DNA from 4 places in the Synechococcus sp. N19 genome. Region 2 is predicted to be linked to each of the others. Evidence: predicted binding sites of a transcription regulator. Region 2 holds the regulator's gene; each other region holds the start of a gene.
What was found. The regulator NtcA, encoded in region 2, controls nitrogen genes in cyanobacteria. The targets are predictions, from matches to a motif close to GTANCNNNNGNTAC.
Positions count from the first base shown of each region.

Region 1: a site for NtcA is predicted at 1,593-1,606, ahead of glnA (type I glutamate--ammonia ligase). Genes of this name have one in related genera too.
Region 3: a site for NtcA is predicted at 1,122-1,135, ahead of DXY02_RS07545 (molybdenum cofactor guanylyltransferase). Genes of this name have one in related genera too.
Region 4: a site for NtcA is predicted at 1,348-1,361, ahead of DXY02_RS07520 (circularly permuted type 2 ATP-grasp protein). Genes of this name have one in related genera too.

Region 1 covers NZ_UCNR01000015.1:92,671-95,851, reverse strand. Annotated here, with positions in the region: gene DXY02_RS09185 (alanine--glyoxylate aminotransferase family protein) at 1-845, opposite strand, end outside; gene DXY02_RS09180 (allophycocyanin subunit beta) at 941-1,465, opposite strand; gene glnA (type I glutamate--ammonia ligase) at 1,672-3,093, shown strand.
Region 2 covers NZ_UCNR01000007.1:139,339-142,519, forward strand. Annotated here, with positions in the region: gene DXY02_RS04035 (DUF3084 domain-containing protein) at 1-1,094, opposite strand, end outside; gene ntcA (global nitrogen regulator NtcA) at 1,122-1,838, opposite strand; gene rph (ribonuclease PH) at 1,897-2,640, opposite strand; gene DXY02_RS04050 (cob(I)yrinic acid a,c-diamide adenosyltransferase) at 2,786-3,181, shown strand, end outside.
Region 3 covers NZ_UCNR01000011.1:45,895-49,075, reverse strand. Annotated here, with positions in the region: gene DXY02_RS07550 (NarK family nitrate/nitrite MFS transporter) at 1-908, opposite strand, end outside; gene DXY02_RS07545 (molybdenum cofactor guanylyltransferase) at 1,171-1,767, shown strand; gene DXY02_RS07540 (GTP 3',8-cyclase MoaA) at 1,764-2,807, shown strand; gene DXY02_RS07535 (redox protein) at 2,887-3,181, shown strand, end outside.
Region 4 covers NZ_UCNR01000011.1:40,901-44,081, forward strand. Annotated here, with positions in the region: gene DXY02_RS07515 (sodium:solute symporter family protein) at 1-1,157, opposite strand, end outside; gene DXY02_RS07520 (circularly permuted type 2 ATP-grasp protein) at 1,474-2,949, shown strand; gene DXY02_RS07525 (alpha-E domain-containing protein) at 2,943-3,181, shown strand, end outside.

The sequences.
Region 1 (3,181 bases), on a different contig from region 2:
AGACGCAGGGCCTCACGCATGCCGAAATTCATGTTGACCGGCGCGGTGTGGTGGTAGACGCGGTCGCTGCCCCAGTACTGGTTCAGCAAGGAGACGTCCAGATACCAGTTGGGCACCTTGCCCTGACGGGCTGTCATCTTGGCCTCGGCACGGGGGCCCATGGTGAAGGGTCCGAGACCGGGAGGGCAGCTCAGGCCCTTCTGGCTGCAGCTGTAGGCAAGATCGACTTTCCACTCATCGATGTAGAGCGGAACGCCCCCCAGAGAGGTGACGGTGTCGAGCAGCAGGAGGCAATCATGCTTCCGGCAGAGGTCGCCGATGCCCTCCATGGGTTGGCAGACACCTGTTGAGGTTTCGGCATGGACCATCGCCAGGATGGCGGGCCTGTGCTCAATCAGGGCAGCTTCCAGCTCATCGAGGGAAAACCACTCACCCCAGGGTTTTTCAATGGTTTTCACCTCAGCGCGATAGCGGCCGGCCATGTCAGCCAGTCGCAGGCCGAAGTATCCCTTCACCGCCACCAAAACGGTGTCTCCAGGCTCGACGGTGTTGGCGATGGTTGCCTCCATGGCAGCACTGCCGGTGCCGCTCATCGGAAGCGTGAGGCGGTTATCGGTTTGCCAGGCGTAACGCAGCAGTTCCTGCACTTCGCCCATCAGATCCACATAGAGAGGATCAAGGTGACCAATCGGGGTTCGCGACAGAGCCTTCAGAACTGTTGGATGGGCGTTGGAGGGGCCTGGTCCAAGCAGGAGGCGGTCGGGTGTGCCGATCGGTGCAAAGGCTTTGCGGTGACGATCGTCAACAGAGAGGAGTGAGTTCGTCGTCGCCAAAGCCCTGTTCATTGGTTCGAGTGATGAGCCTACGCAGTCACGCCCCTTGGAAGGGGTGGGGGAGGCTTGATTGCAATCTGTTCAGATCTTGCGTTGAGCGTGCTGGATCAGCGCTGGCGGACATTGGTTTCACCCAGGCCCTTGGCCAGGTGATCGAACGGCTGAAGAACGGTGGCGAGCTGATCGGATGCAGCACCGTTAGCCAGAAGCATCTCGGAAACAACCTCTCCCAGCAGAACGATGCTGCGGACCGTTGGGCCCGTGGGAACGCCGAGACTCTTGTAGGTGTCGTCGAGTCCGTTCAGCACACGCTCATTGAGGATCGTGTAGTCACCTGCCACGAGGGCGTAGCTGGCGTAACGCAGGAAATAGTCCATGTCCCGCAGGCAGGCGGCGAGCCGACGGGTGGTGTAGGCGTTGCCGCCAGGCAGCAACAGGTCGGGTTCATCCCGGAACAGGCGCTGGCTGGCCTCACGCACAATCTCGGCCGAGGATCCGTTGATCAGCTCTACGGCCTGAATCCGCAGCGCAGATTCATCCAGATACACATTGATGCTGTCGATCGCCGGGCGGTCGAAATAGCGACCCAGCTGGTCGTAACGACCGATCAGACCGCTGATTGCATCGCGCATGTCCCTGAATCTCCAGAGGATTCCCAGCGGAAGCTAACACCGTTGAGGCGGGCAGATCCTTTGGCATGCCTGCATTTCAGCCAAGTTGACAGAAACGGTTACGCAGTCGCCTTCCAGCAGCCGAAACGTACCCCTTGATACAAAATGGTGTCTTGTGGCTGTATACGGTCACATCACTGCACAATTCAGTCGAGCAGTCCCTTCTTATGTCGAAATCCCCCCAGGACGTCCTGCGCCAGATCAAGGACGAAGGCATCGAACTGATCGACCTCAAATTCACCGATCTGCACGGCAAGTGGCAGCACCTGACGGTGTGCACCGATCTGCTGGAGGAAGAATCCTTCACTGAAGGCCTGGCTTTTGACGGCTCCTCCATCCGCGGCTGGAAGGGCATCCAGGCCTCCGACATGGCCATGGTCCCGGACGCCAACACGGCCTGGGTGGACCCCTTCTACCGGCATAAAACCCTGAGCATGATCTGCTCGATTCAGGAGCCACGCACCGGCCAGCCCTACGAGCGCTGCCCCCGTGCCCTGGCCCAGCGGGCACTGAATCATCTGGCCAGCACCGGCCTGGCCGACATGGCCTTCTTCGGTCCTGAGCCGGAGTTCTTCCTCTTCGACGACGTCCGCTACAACTCGGCTGAAGGGGGTTCCTTCTACAGCGTCGACACGATCGAAGCGGGCTGGAACACCGGACGGATCGAAGAAGGCGGCAACCTCGCCTACAAGATTCAGGAGAAGGAGGGCTACTTCCCTGTCGCTCCCAACGACACCGCCCAGGACATCCGCTCCGAGATGCTCCTGCTGATGGGTCAGCTGGGCATTCCCACCGAGAAGCATCACCACGAGGTGGCAGGCGCGGGTCAGCACGAACTCGGCATGAAATTTGCTGAGCTGATCCAGGCCGCCGACAACGTGATGACGTACAAATACGTCGTGCGCAACGTGGCCAAGAAGTACGGCAAGACGGCCACCTTCATGCCCAAGCCGGTCTTCAACGACAACGGCTCCGGCATGCACGTGCACCAGAGCCTCTGGAAAGGCGGTCAGCCCCTGTTCTTCGGCGAAGGCACCTACGCCAACCTCTCGCAGACGGCACGCTGGTACATCGGCGGCATCCTCAAGCACGCCCCCGCCTTCCTGGCCTTCACCAACCCCACCACCAACAGCTACAAGCGTCTGGTGCCCGGTTTCGAAGCCCCGGTGAACCTCGTCTACTCCGAGGGCAACCGCTCTGCCGCCGTGCGGATCCCGCTCACCGGCCCGAGCCCCAAAGCCAAGCGCCTCGAGTTCCGCTCCGGCGATGCCCTCGCCAACCCCTATCTGGCCTTCAGCGCCATGATGATGGCTGGTCTGGACGGCATCAAGAACCAGATCGATCCCGGTGATGGCGAAGATCGCGACCTGTTCGAACTTCCGGCTGAAGAGCTCTCGAAGATCGCCACGGTCCCCGCATCCCTCAACGGTGCCCTGGAAGCGTTGAATGCCGATCGCGGCTTCCTCACCGCTGGCGGTGTGTTCAGCGACGACTTCATCGACAACTGGATCGACCTGAAGTACGAGGAGGTGCAGCAGCTGCGCCAGCGGCCTCACCCCCACGAATTCACCATGTACTACGACGCTTGATCAGCGTCCGTGCATCCAACGACCCGCCTCCAAGGAGGCGGGTTTTTTTGTGGACTGCTGGCCACGCGATTGTGCGCCTCATTCGTTG
Region 2 (3,181 bases):
GAAATCACGTCCAAGACCACGCTTTGGCTCGGTCCTTCCATCAGGGTCTGGGCCAGTTGGGAGAGGGCTGATCCATCGAATTGAAGGCCCTCGGTCAGGGACCCCCGCCGCTGCACCTCGGCATAGGCCGAGGCCAAGAGAAGGTTCAGCCGTGTGCGAATGCCCTCTGGAGTGCGTTCATTCGGTTGGAGTGTGGTGGTGGCCAGCACATCTCCGCGTTGGGTCACCGGCCGGTTCGGACGCACTTCTGGGAAGGCATACACCGCTGTTTCACCCCGCAGCACATTGGTGGCTGAGCGCAGCGAGATCACCCAGGTCTCCGGTTTGCGGATGATGCTTTGCAGGCGTTCCACATCGCTGCGCGGAACGCGGATTAACTGGCGTTCTGGTGCTTCGCCAGGTCGCACTTTCCCGTAGGCGTTGAGATTGGCCTCCTGCAACAGCCTGTCGACAGCCTGTTTGGCCTGGTCCGGAGCATCGAGTCGAACCGTTGCTCTTGCCAAGGTCTGTCCGCTGCTGATCACCACCGATCCACGCCGCAAGGCGACCAGATTGCGTTCCAGTTCTTTGAGTTCCTGCTCACCGGCACGGATGCGGCTGCGAACGCTGTTGAGTTCGGCTTCCGTGCGCTGGATGTCCGCATCGCGGGAGGCGATGTCCTGGCTGAGACGTTCACGTTCGGTTTCGAGTTGGGCCAGCTCCTTCTGAAGAGGAGCCAGTTCGAGGCGCAGGGTGTTGGCCCGTTGCTGTGATTGCTCGAGCTCAATGGCGATCCGTTTGGTTTCCGTTTGGGTCTTGTCCCGTTCCCGCTCGGCTGCCTTCAGCTGCTGACGGCTGTCTTGGAGTTTCTCCTGCAGGGCATCCAGTTCAAACAGGCCCACCCGCAACTGCCGGCTCACCAGAAGCATCAGGCCAAGTGAGAGTGCGCTGATCAGGCTGCCGGTCAACACCGTGATCAAAACGGCGGTGCGCCGTGGGCGCATGCTGAACAAACTCAGTCGCGCTTTGCCGACGCGGCTGCCCAAGCGGTCGCCCAGGGTCGACAGCACGCCCCCGAGCACCAACAGAACCAGAATCAGTGCCCAGCCGCTCATCGCTGCACAAGTCGGGCGATGGCAGGCCTAGCTGAAGCGTTTGGCCAGCGCGATCGGATCCAGAACGGTGATTTTCTTGCGGTCAATCTGAACCAGACCGGATTGACGCAAGTCTCCCAGCAGACGCGTGATTGTGACGCGTGTTGAGCCAATTGCTTCAGCGATGGCCTGATGGGACAGGCGCAGGTCGATGGTGATGCCCAGCTGATCTGCCACGCCGAAGTCCCTGCAAAGCACCAGCAGGAAGCTCACCAGTCGGGATGACATGTCCCGATGGGTGAGGGTTTCAATCATCGTCTCGGTCTGCAGAATCCGGCTGGAGAGACCCTGAAGCAAGCGCAGGCCAACGCTGGTGTCTGCTTCGATGGCGGCCTTCACGGAGGTCGCTGGTGCCGTCACCATTTCGACCCGGGTGAAGGCCACAGCGTGATAGAAGCGGTCGGACCGTTGGCCTGTCAGCAGTGACAGCACCCCGAAGAGGCTGTTCTCGCGGAGCAGGGCCACGGTGATCTCTTCTCCCGATTCGTAGACGCGGGACAGACGAACGGCCCCCCGGCGGATCAGGTACACCCGTTCTGCGGGATCTCCAGGGAAAAAGATGGTCTTGTTGCGATCCACCAGTTCACTGCTGGCGCCATCGAGATCCCGGATGATCTCCAGCAGAGAACGGTTGGCGGGCTCTGCGCTGGGAGCTGGAGCCACCATCTGCGGGGCGTATCGGCTGAAACCTCGGCTACTGGTCATGACAACCCCCTGGTGTGGCGAAGTTACGGAGCCGGCGGTGGCCGCCATGTAGCGGTTATTACGTAACGCTGCTGTGCTCGTTGAAGGCCTGGCGTTGCGCCTGCATCAGGGATGTCAATCCCGGCTCTGCTAAATCCAGCAGCTCATTGAGTTGGCTGCGACTGAAGGGCGCACCCTCCGCAGTTCCCTGGATTTCCAGCAGACGGCCATCGCCGGACTGCACAACGTTCAGGTCCACCTCGGCTCGGCTGTCTTCACTGTAGTCCAGATCCAGCAAGGCCTGGCCATCAACCAAGCCAACGGATACAGCCGCCACCTGATCGATCAGGGGCGATTGCTCCAGCACTCCCTGGTCCACCAGGGATCGGCAGGCTTGGTCCAGGGCGAGCCAAGCCCCGGTGATCGAGGCCGTCCGGGTGCCGGCGTCCGCTTGGATCACGTCGCAGTCGATCAGCAAGGTGCGCTCCCCTAGACGCTCCATGTCGATTACGGCGCGCAGGCTTCGGCCGATCAGCCGCTGAATTTCCTGGGTGCGACCCGAGAGTTTCATCAGCTCCCGTGATTGCCGCTGTGGGGTGGATCCGGGCAGCAACCGGTATTCGGCGCTGAGCCATCCCAATCCTTCTCCCTTGCGCCAGCGGGGAACCTTGTCCTCCAAGCAAACGCTGCAGAGAACAGCGGTTCGGCCGGTGTGAACCACAAGGGAGCTCAAGGCAAACCCCATGGGATTCCAGGTCACCGAGAACGGTCGCAACTGCTGCGGGCGACGGCTATCAGTGCGTTGTTCAGGGGATTGGCTCATCGGTGGTGTGCAGTTTGTCAAGCCTCGCAGGCGGTTGGTTCTCGCCCTGTCCAAACACCATGGGTGGTGTCAATCCCCTTGTGGAATGTGATCTCGCCGCTACATTCAAGGTCTTGCCGGGGTCGCCCGGACAGATGCTTCCGTGATGACCACAAGCCTCGCCGACCCCCAATCCTTCCAAAATTCCCTGGATCGGGATCAGCAGGCCTTGCAACGGGCGGGCCTGAGGCCCTTGCCTGCCGTCTCTGATCCGCCACCCCTACATCTGGTGGCTCCCGAAGGGCAGCTGCAAGTGCATACGGCGCCTTATCGAGGCAGTTTCGCCAGTGTTCTCAGCCAGGCCATGCGAGCTGCCGGCTTGGGCAGTCGTGTTCTGATCAGTCAGTTCCTCAAAGGGGGCGTGCAGCAGGGACCGGCCGGCCGGGTGCAGCTCTGCGGAGGCCTCGTCTGGCTGCGGCCGGAAGTGCCCCTCTGCCTTTCCTCGCCGGGGCATCCCGGTGGTGCGGAGGCGGTGGCTGAGGTTTGGTCCATCTGCCGTCAG
Region 3 (3,181 bases), on a different contig from region 2:
GCCACCTGGCGGAACTCGTAGCGATCTTCCTTGGGATAAACCTTGTTGCCGAGGATCAGGTCGCGGTTGGTGCGGATGATTCCCCAGGTCTGGAAGGCAAACCAGACGGCAACGGCACCGAGGGCCAGGGGGTAGGTGCTTGCGGTGAGGAAGCCAACCTTGGACAGGCGCCAGCAGAGCACGCAGAGGATGGCTGCGAAGGGCACGTTCATGCCCAGCAGACCCCAGAAGTCGCGCATCGAGGTGACTTCCAGACCTGCGGTTTTCGCAGGGCGCTGATACGTCTTGCCGGGGGGGGTGTCGGTGACGTTGAAGAAGTAGAAGCAGCCGTAGAAGGCGGAGACGATGCCGGTCAGAGCGATCGCACCGCGCCAGTTCAGAACAGCGCCGGTGGGCAGTTCGAAACCGCCGGAGAAGGAGAGGAAGCCAGCGAGGGCCACCATGGTGAGGGCGGAGAAGGCGGAGCCGAAGTTGCCCCAGCCGCCATAGATGCCTTCTGCCAGGCCGATTTCCTTGGGTGGGAACCACTCGGCCACCATGCGGATGCCGATCACGAAGCCGGCGCCAACGATGGAGAGCAGCAGACGGGCTACCACCAGCTGGTTGAAGTCCTGAGCGGACGCAAACAGCAGGCAGGGAATCGCCGAGAACACCAGGATCGAGGAGTAGGTGATCCGGGGTCCGAATTTGTCCAGCAGCATGCCGATCAGCACGCGCGCCGGAATGGTGAGGGCCACGTTGCAGATGGCCACTGTGCGGATCTGACCAACGGTCAGACCCAGGTCCGCTTTCACGGTGGTGGCCAGAGGGGCCAGGTTGAACCAGACCACGAAGGTCAGGAAGAAGGCGATCCAGGTCAGGTGAAGGGTTCGGTACCTGCCCTGGAACGACCAAAGGTCGCCAAGCATTGAGGAGAAGAGAAGGAACCTCGGGCTTCAAAAGGAAAGGTGCCCGGGGATGGCAAAACGGTCGAAAAGAGAATCCGTTTGACCCGCGCAGTTAATCAATTCGCCGGCCCCTTGTTTGGTCAGATTGGTTACCGATTTGTGTTTTTGTGTTTCCGGGCAAACATCAACGGGGCTGATTGATCGGATCAGGTGATCTTGTGCCGCAGCGGTTTGGTAGCGGTTGCAACTTTTGTGGGTTGTTGGACTTTGCTGGTGCAGATTGTTGGTCGACGATGTGAATCAAGGCTTGCGGGTTTGTGTGCTCAGTGGCGGAAGCAGCCGTCGCATGGGGCGTGACAAGGCCCTCTTGCCGCACCCCTCCGGTGGTGTCTGGCTCACGGCCCTGGTTGACCAGCTGTTGCCGCTCGGTCATCCGGTGCAGGTGTTGAGTCGTCATGCCGCCCACGCAGAGCTGCTGGCCCACCGGCCGGGATGTTCCGTGGTGCTGGAGCCCCCTCCCTGGAATGGCCCTCTGCAGGCGCTGGCCAGGCTGTTGCCGTCTCGGCCTGGGGAGGCTTTGTTGGTGCTGCCGGTGGACATGCCCCGTTTGCGCACCGCCGTTGTCCAGCAGCTGATCGCAGCCTGGAATCGTGCCCCGGATCAAGCAGCGGTGGCCCATGACGGGCAACGGCTGCAGCCGTTGCTGGCGGTGATCCCCTCCGGTTCTCCCTTCCGCTCCTGCCTTGATCAGCAACTGCAACGCGGAGAGTTGCGCTGGATGGACTGGTTGACCTGCGTTCCCCATCAGGCGGTGCGCTTGCCTCAAGAGGCGTTGGTCAATGCCAATTGCCCTGCAGATCTGGCAGCGTTGGAGGGATGAGCACGTCGTTGCCGCTCGCAGACCGCCTCAACCGGCCCATCGGGGTGTTGCGGTTGTCGCTCACGGCCCGTTGCAATCTCGCCTGTCCGTACTGCTGTCCGGATGTGGAGGAGCCCCCTGGCTTGCTCACGCTGGAGCAGCAGATGCGCGTGATTCGTGTGGCCGCGCGCCTGGGGGCACAGACGCTGCGGCTCACCGGTGGAGAGCCGTTGTTGAGCCGGCGCTTGTTGCCGTTGTTGAAGGCGGTGGCCCAGGCCCGGCGGGATCGTTCGGATCCGATCGCTGGTTTGCAGGCCGTGGCGCTCACCAGCAACGGGGTGCTGTTGTCGGAACCGATGGCGCGGGCGTTGCGTGCCGCAGGGCTGGATCGAATCACCATCAGCCTGGATGCGGCGGAAGGGGAGGCAGCGGCGCGCATGGCTGGTCTCCAGGGTGGTGCCGTGGCTGGAGACCGCCTGGTGCGCCAGGTGCAGGACGGCATCGCGGCGGCCTGCGCCGCTGGCTTTGACCCCTCATGCGGTGAGCTCAAGCTCAATGCCGTGATCCAACGGGGGATCAATGACGATCAGTTGTTGCCATTGGCCGGTTTGGCCAGGCAGCAGGGGATGGAGCTGCGTTTGATCGAATACATGGATGTGGGCAACCGCAACCAGTGGATGCTGGACCAGGTGCTGCCGGCGGAGCAGATGGTGGAGCGCATTCATGCTCGTTGGCCTCTTGAACCGCTGGGTCGACCGCGGGGTGGGACGGCCCGGCGTTGGCGCTATGGCGATGGCGCCGGATCCATCGGTGTGATCGCCTCCATCAGTGAGCCGTTCTGCGGGGATTGCAACCGCTTGCGTGTCACCGCCGATGGGCAGGCGTTCACCTGCCTGTTCTCCGCTGAAGGCACCGATCTCAAGCCCGCGCTCGCGTCGGAGCTTCAGCTTGAGCAGGCCATGCGCCAGATCTGGCAGCGGCGTCAAGACCGCTATAGCGAGGAGCGTGATCCAGCCGCCGTTGCGTCAACCCATGCGGAAATGGCGTATTTGGGGGGCTGAACCGTCGTGATCGTCACCGTTTTTGCCTGATGCTCTCGGTACAACTGGGCAGCTGAAGGATCCCGAAGGGTCCATCGACATGTTTGAACTGCTGGCCTACGAGCGCTTCCGCGACACTCCGTCGGTTCGTTTTTTCGACGTCACCGTGAACACCTCGAACGCGCGCGACCTGGTGATTCACAGCGGCCCCGCCGTGTCGCCCCCCAACGATCCGGAGAGCGGAGCCTGGCAGTTCTATCTCCATCCTCATCAAGAAGACAATCTGCTCGCGGCAAGCGGCGGCAGAACCTTCTTTCTGGTGAACCTGGCCTGGGAACAGCCGTTCCACATCGTTCGGCTTGAGAGCGGTGGTGACATCCTTCGCATCCCTCCAG
Region 4 (3,181 bases), on a different contig from region 2:
AGCCGCGGCCAGGACAGCGCCAGGGTGATGACGGCCAATCCCACCACCATCAGCCGCGCCGCCTGCTTGAGCTGCAGGTCGCTGGCCTGGGGCCTCAACAGGCGGAAGTACACATCCTCTGCCAACAGATCGGCGGTGGATGCCAGCAACGAATCCAGGGTGGAGGTGAGCGAGGCAAACACCACCACAAACACCAGAGCAGCGCCACCGGCCCCGAGCAGATCGGCTGCCATCACAGGGAACACCATGTTCACCTGCTCGAGGGGCAGCTCACGGGCCAGGGCCACGAGGCCAATGGAGCCCGTCACCATCGGCACGCTCATCCAGGCGATTCCCCCCAACACGAAGGAGGTCATCACCACCGAGCGCCGGCTGGCGAACACCCGGGACCACCAGATGTTGTTGTGAAACACCTCGCCCATCGAAAAGAGAGCGGAATTCCAGGCGATCAACAAGCCCGCCGGCAGCAGCAGATCAAGCCGATCGGGATGCCGGGCCAGCAAGGAGGCATGCACCTCAGGCATCGGGAATTGACGGAAGGCAAGCACCGCCACCACCGCCAGCAACACCATGATCAACAGCGACTGAATGAAATCGGTGCCGATCACAGCCCGCATTCCGCCGAACAGGGTGTAGACGGTGGCCACACCAATCACCACCACCATTCCCACGTGGTAATCGAAGCCTGAAAGGGCCTGCAGCAGCAGGCCAGCACCCATCGCCTGGGTCATCAGAAAGCCCAGGGTGTAGATCGCGGTGATCAACATGAACACCCACCAGGCCAGACGCCCGTAGCGCAGGCGAATGAAGTCGCCGCTGGTGCGCCCGTTGGGCATCAACTGCTTGATCCGCGAGGCCAGGGGGGCGAACAGAATCAGGCCAAGCCCGGCCAGGGCATAGCTGAACATGCCCCAAAGGCCAGTTTCGTAGCCGAATTCAGGAGCGAGCAGGGTGGTGTTGCCGGTGACCCAGGAGGCCATCAACGTGGCCGTACTCAGGGCCAGCCCGATGTTGCGCCCCGCCAGCATGTAGTCGTCGGCATTGCCTTGACCACGCCGGCCCCAGGCAATCCCCAGCGCCACCCAAAGAACAGAGAACAGCACCACCAACGCCCAGGCGATCCCGGGCTGAAGGAAGGGAACCGAGTCAGCGGACATCCGTCGACCCCCTGCGGTTCCAGTACAGGTGTCCGCGCAGAATCATCACCACCGTCGCCGCAGTCACAACGGCACCAAGGGCAAAGATCAGTCGCGCCCAGAGCAATTCATCCAAGGCGAAGAGCGTTTGAACTCCAGAAACAGATAAGCAAAGGAGGCAGCCTGCCCTGGCCCTGTGCCCTCGATTCAGGTGCCTACGGATACCCAAACAACAGGCGATCAGCGTCCTCTTGCCTGAAATTGCGGAATGTGTAGCAACCACCACCCGAAGTGGAGTGGGGCGACGCCTTGGATACATCTCGCTTGTGCGATCAGGATGTTCACCGACTACAAACCCACGGTCGGCTTCGACGAATATTTCTGCGGTGAAACTGCAAGGCCGCGTGACGAACTGGCCACGTTGCTCACATCACTGGGGCAGATGGGATTGCCCGAGCTCAACCGCAGCCATGCCTCGGCCAGTCAGCTGCTGCGTCGCCTCGGCGCCACGTTCCGCCTCAACGATTCCGGGCTCAAAGGCAGCGAACGAATCCTCCCCTTCGATCCCTTGCCCCGGCTGATTGGCCGCAGCGACTGGATGACCCTGGAGCGGGGATTGCTGCAACGCCTGGAAGCCATCGACTGCTTCCTCGCCGACATCTATGGCCCCCAGCAGATTCTCAACGACGGTGTCATCCCGAGGGAAGACGTTGAAAGTTCCTCCGGTTGGCGACCTCAGATGCAGGGAATCAGCCTGCCCCTCACACGTTGGTGCCACATCTCCGGGCTCGACCTGATCCGCGACGGCCATGGCACCTGGAGGGTGCTGGAAGACAACCTGCGCTGCCCATCCGGTGTGGCCTACTTCCTCGAGAACCGTCGGGTGATGAAACGGTTGTTCCCTGGCCTGTTCGAAGGCCGTGCCGTTCAACCGATCGACGCCTATCCCTCCCATCTGCTGCGCACCCTTCAGGACCTGGCGCCCTGGAGTGACACCCCCCGCGTGGCGATCCTGACGCCCGGGGTGTTCAACAGCGCCTATTTCGAGCACAGCTATCTGGCTCAGCAGATGGGCATTCCTCTGGTGGAGGGACGCGACCTGGTGTGCGAAGACGGCCGGGTGTGGATGCGCAGCACCAACGGCCTCAAGCCCGTGGATGTGATCTACCGCCGGATCGACGACGATTTTCTCGATCCCACCGTGTTCCGCCAGGACTCGATGCTGGGGGTGCCGGGCCTGATCGACGTGCTGCGTCAAGGACGGGTCGCCATCGCCAACGCCCCTGGCACCGGCGTCGCCGACGACAAGCTGATCTACGCCCACGTGCCGGCGATGATCCGTTATTACCTCGATGAGGAGCCGATCATCGAGAACGTTCCCACCTATCTCTGTGCCCGACCGGACGACCAGCGCTACGTGCTCGAACACCTCGAGCAGCTGGTGGTGAAGTCGGTGGCGGAAGCCGGGGGCTACGGAATGCTGATCGGCCCCCAGGCCAGCCGAACGGAGCTGGCGGACTTCGACACAAAGATCCGTTCGAATCCCCGCAACTTCATCGCGCAGCCCACGCTGCAACTCTCCACCGTGCCGTCCCTCAGCGACGGGGAGCTCTACCCCTGCCACGTGGATCTGCGCCCCTACGTGCTGCGCGGCGCAAGCAGCTGGGTAAGTCCAGGGGGGCTGACGCGCGTGGCCCTGAAGCGCGGCTCGCTCGTGGTGAATTCGTCCCAGGGCGGCGGCTGCAAGGACACCTGGATCGTCGACAACCAACGGATGGCGGCACCGCAACCCCAGGAGGTGATGCCGTGCTGAGCCGCGTTGCCGATTCGCTCTACTGGATCAACCGCTATCTGGAACGCGCCGAAAACATCTCGCGATTTCTGGAAGTGAGTGAAGCGATGGCACTGGACTGTCCTCCGGGCAGCGCCGAACCCTGGCTGCCGCTGGTGGAGGTGACGGGGGATCGCCACCGCTTCGATAGGGCCTACCCCGATGCCACGCCCAAACAGGTGGTGCACTTCCTGCTGCGGGACCGCAGCAACCC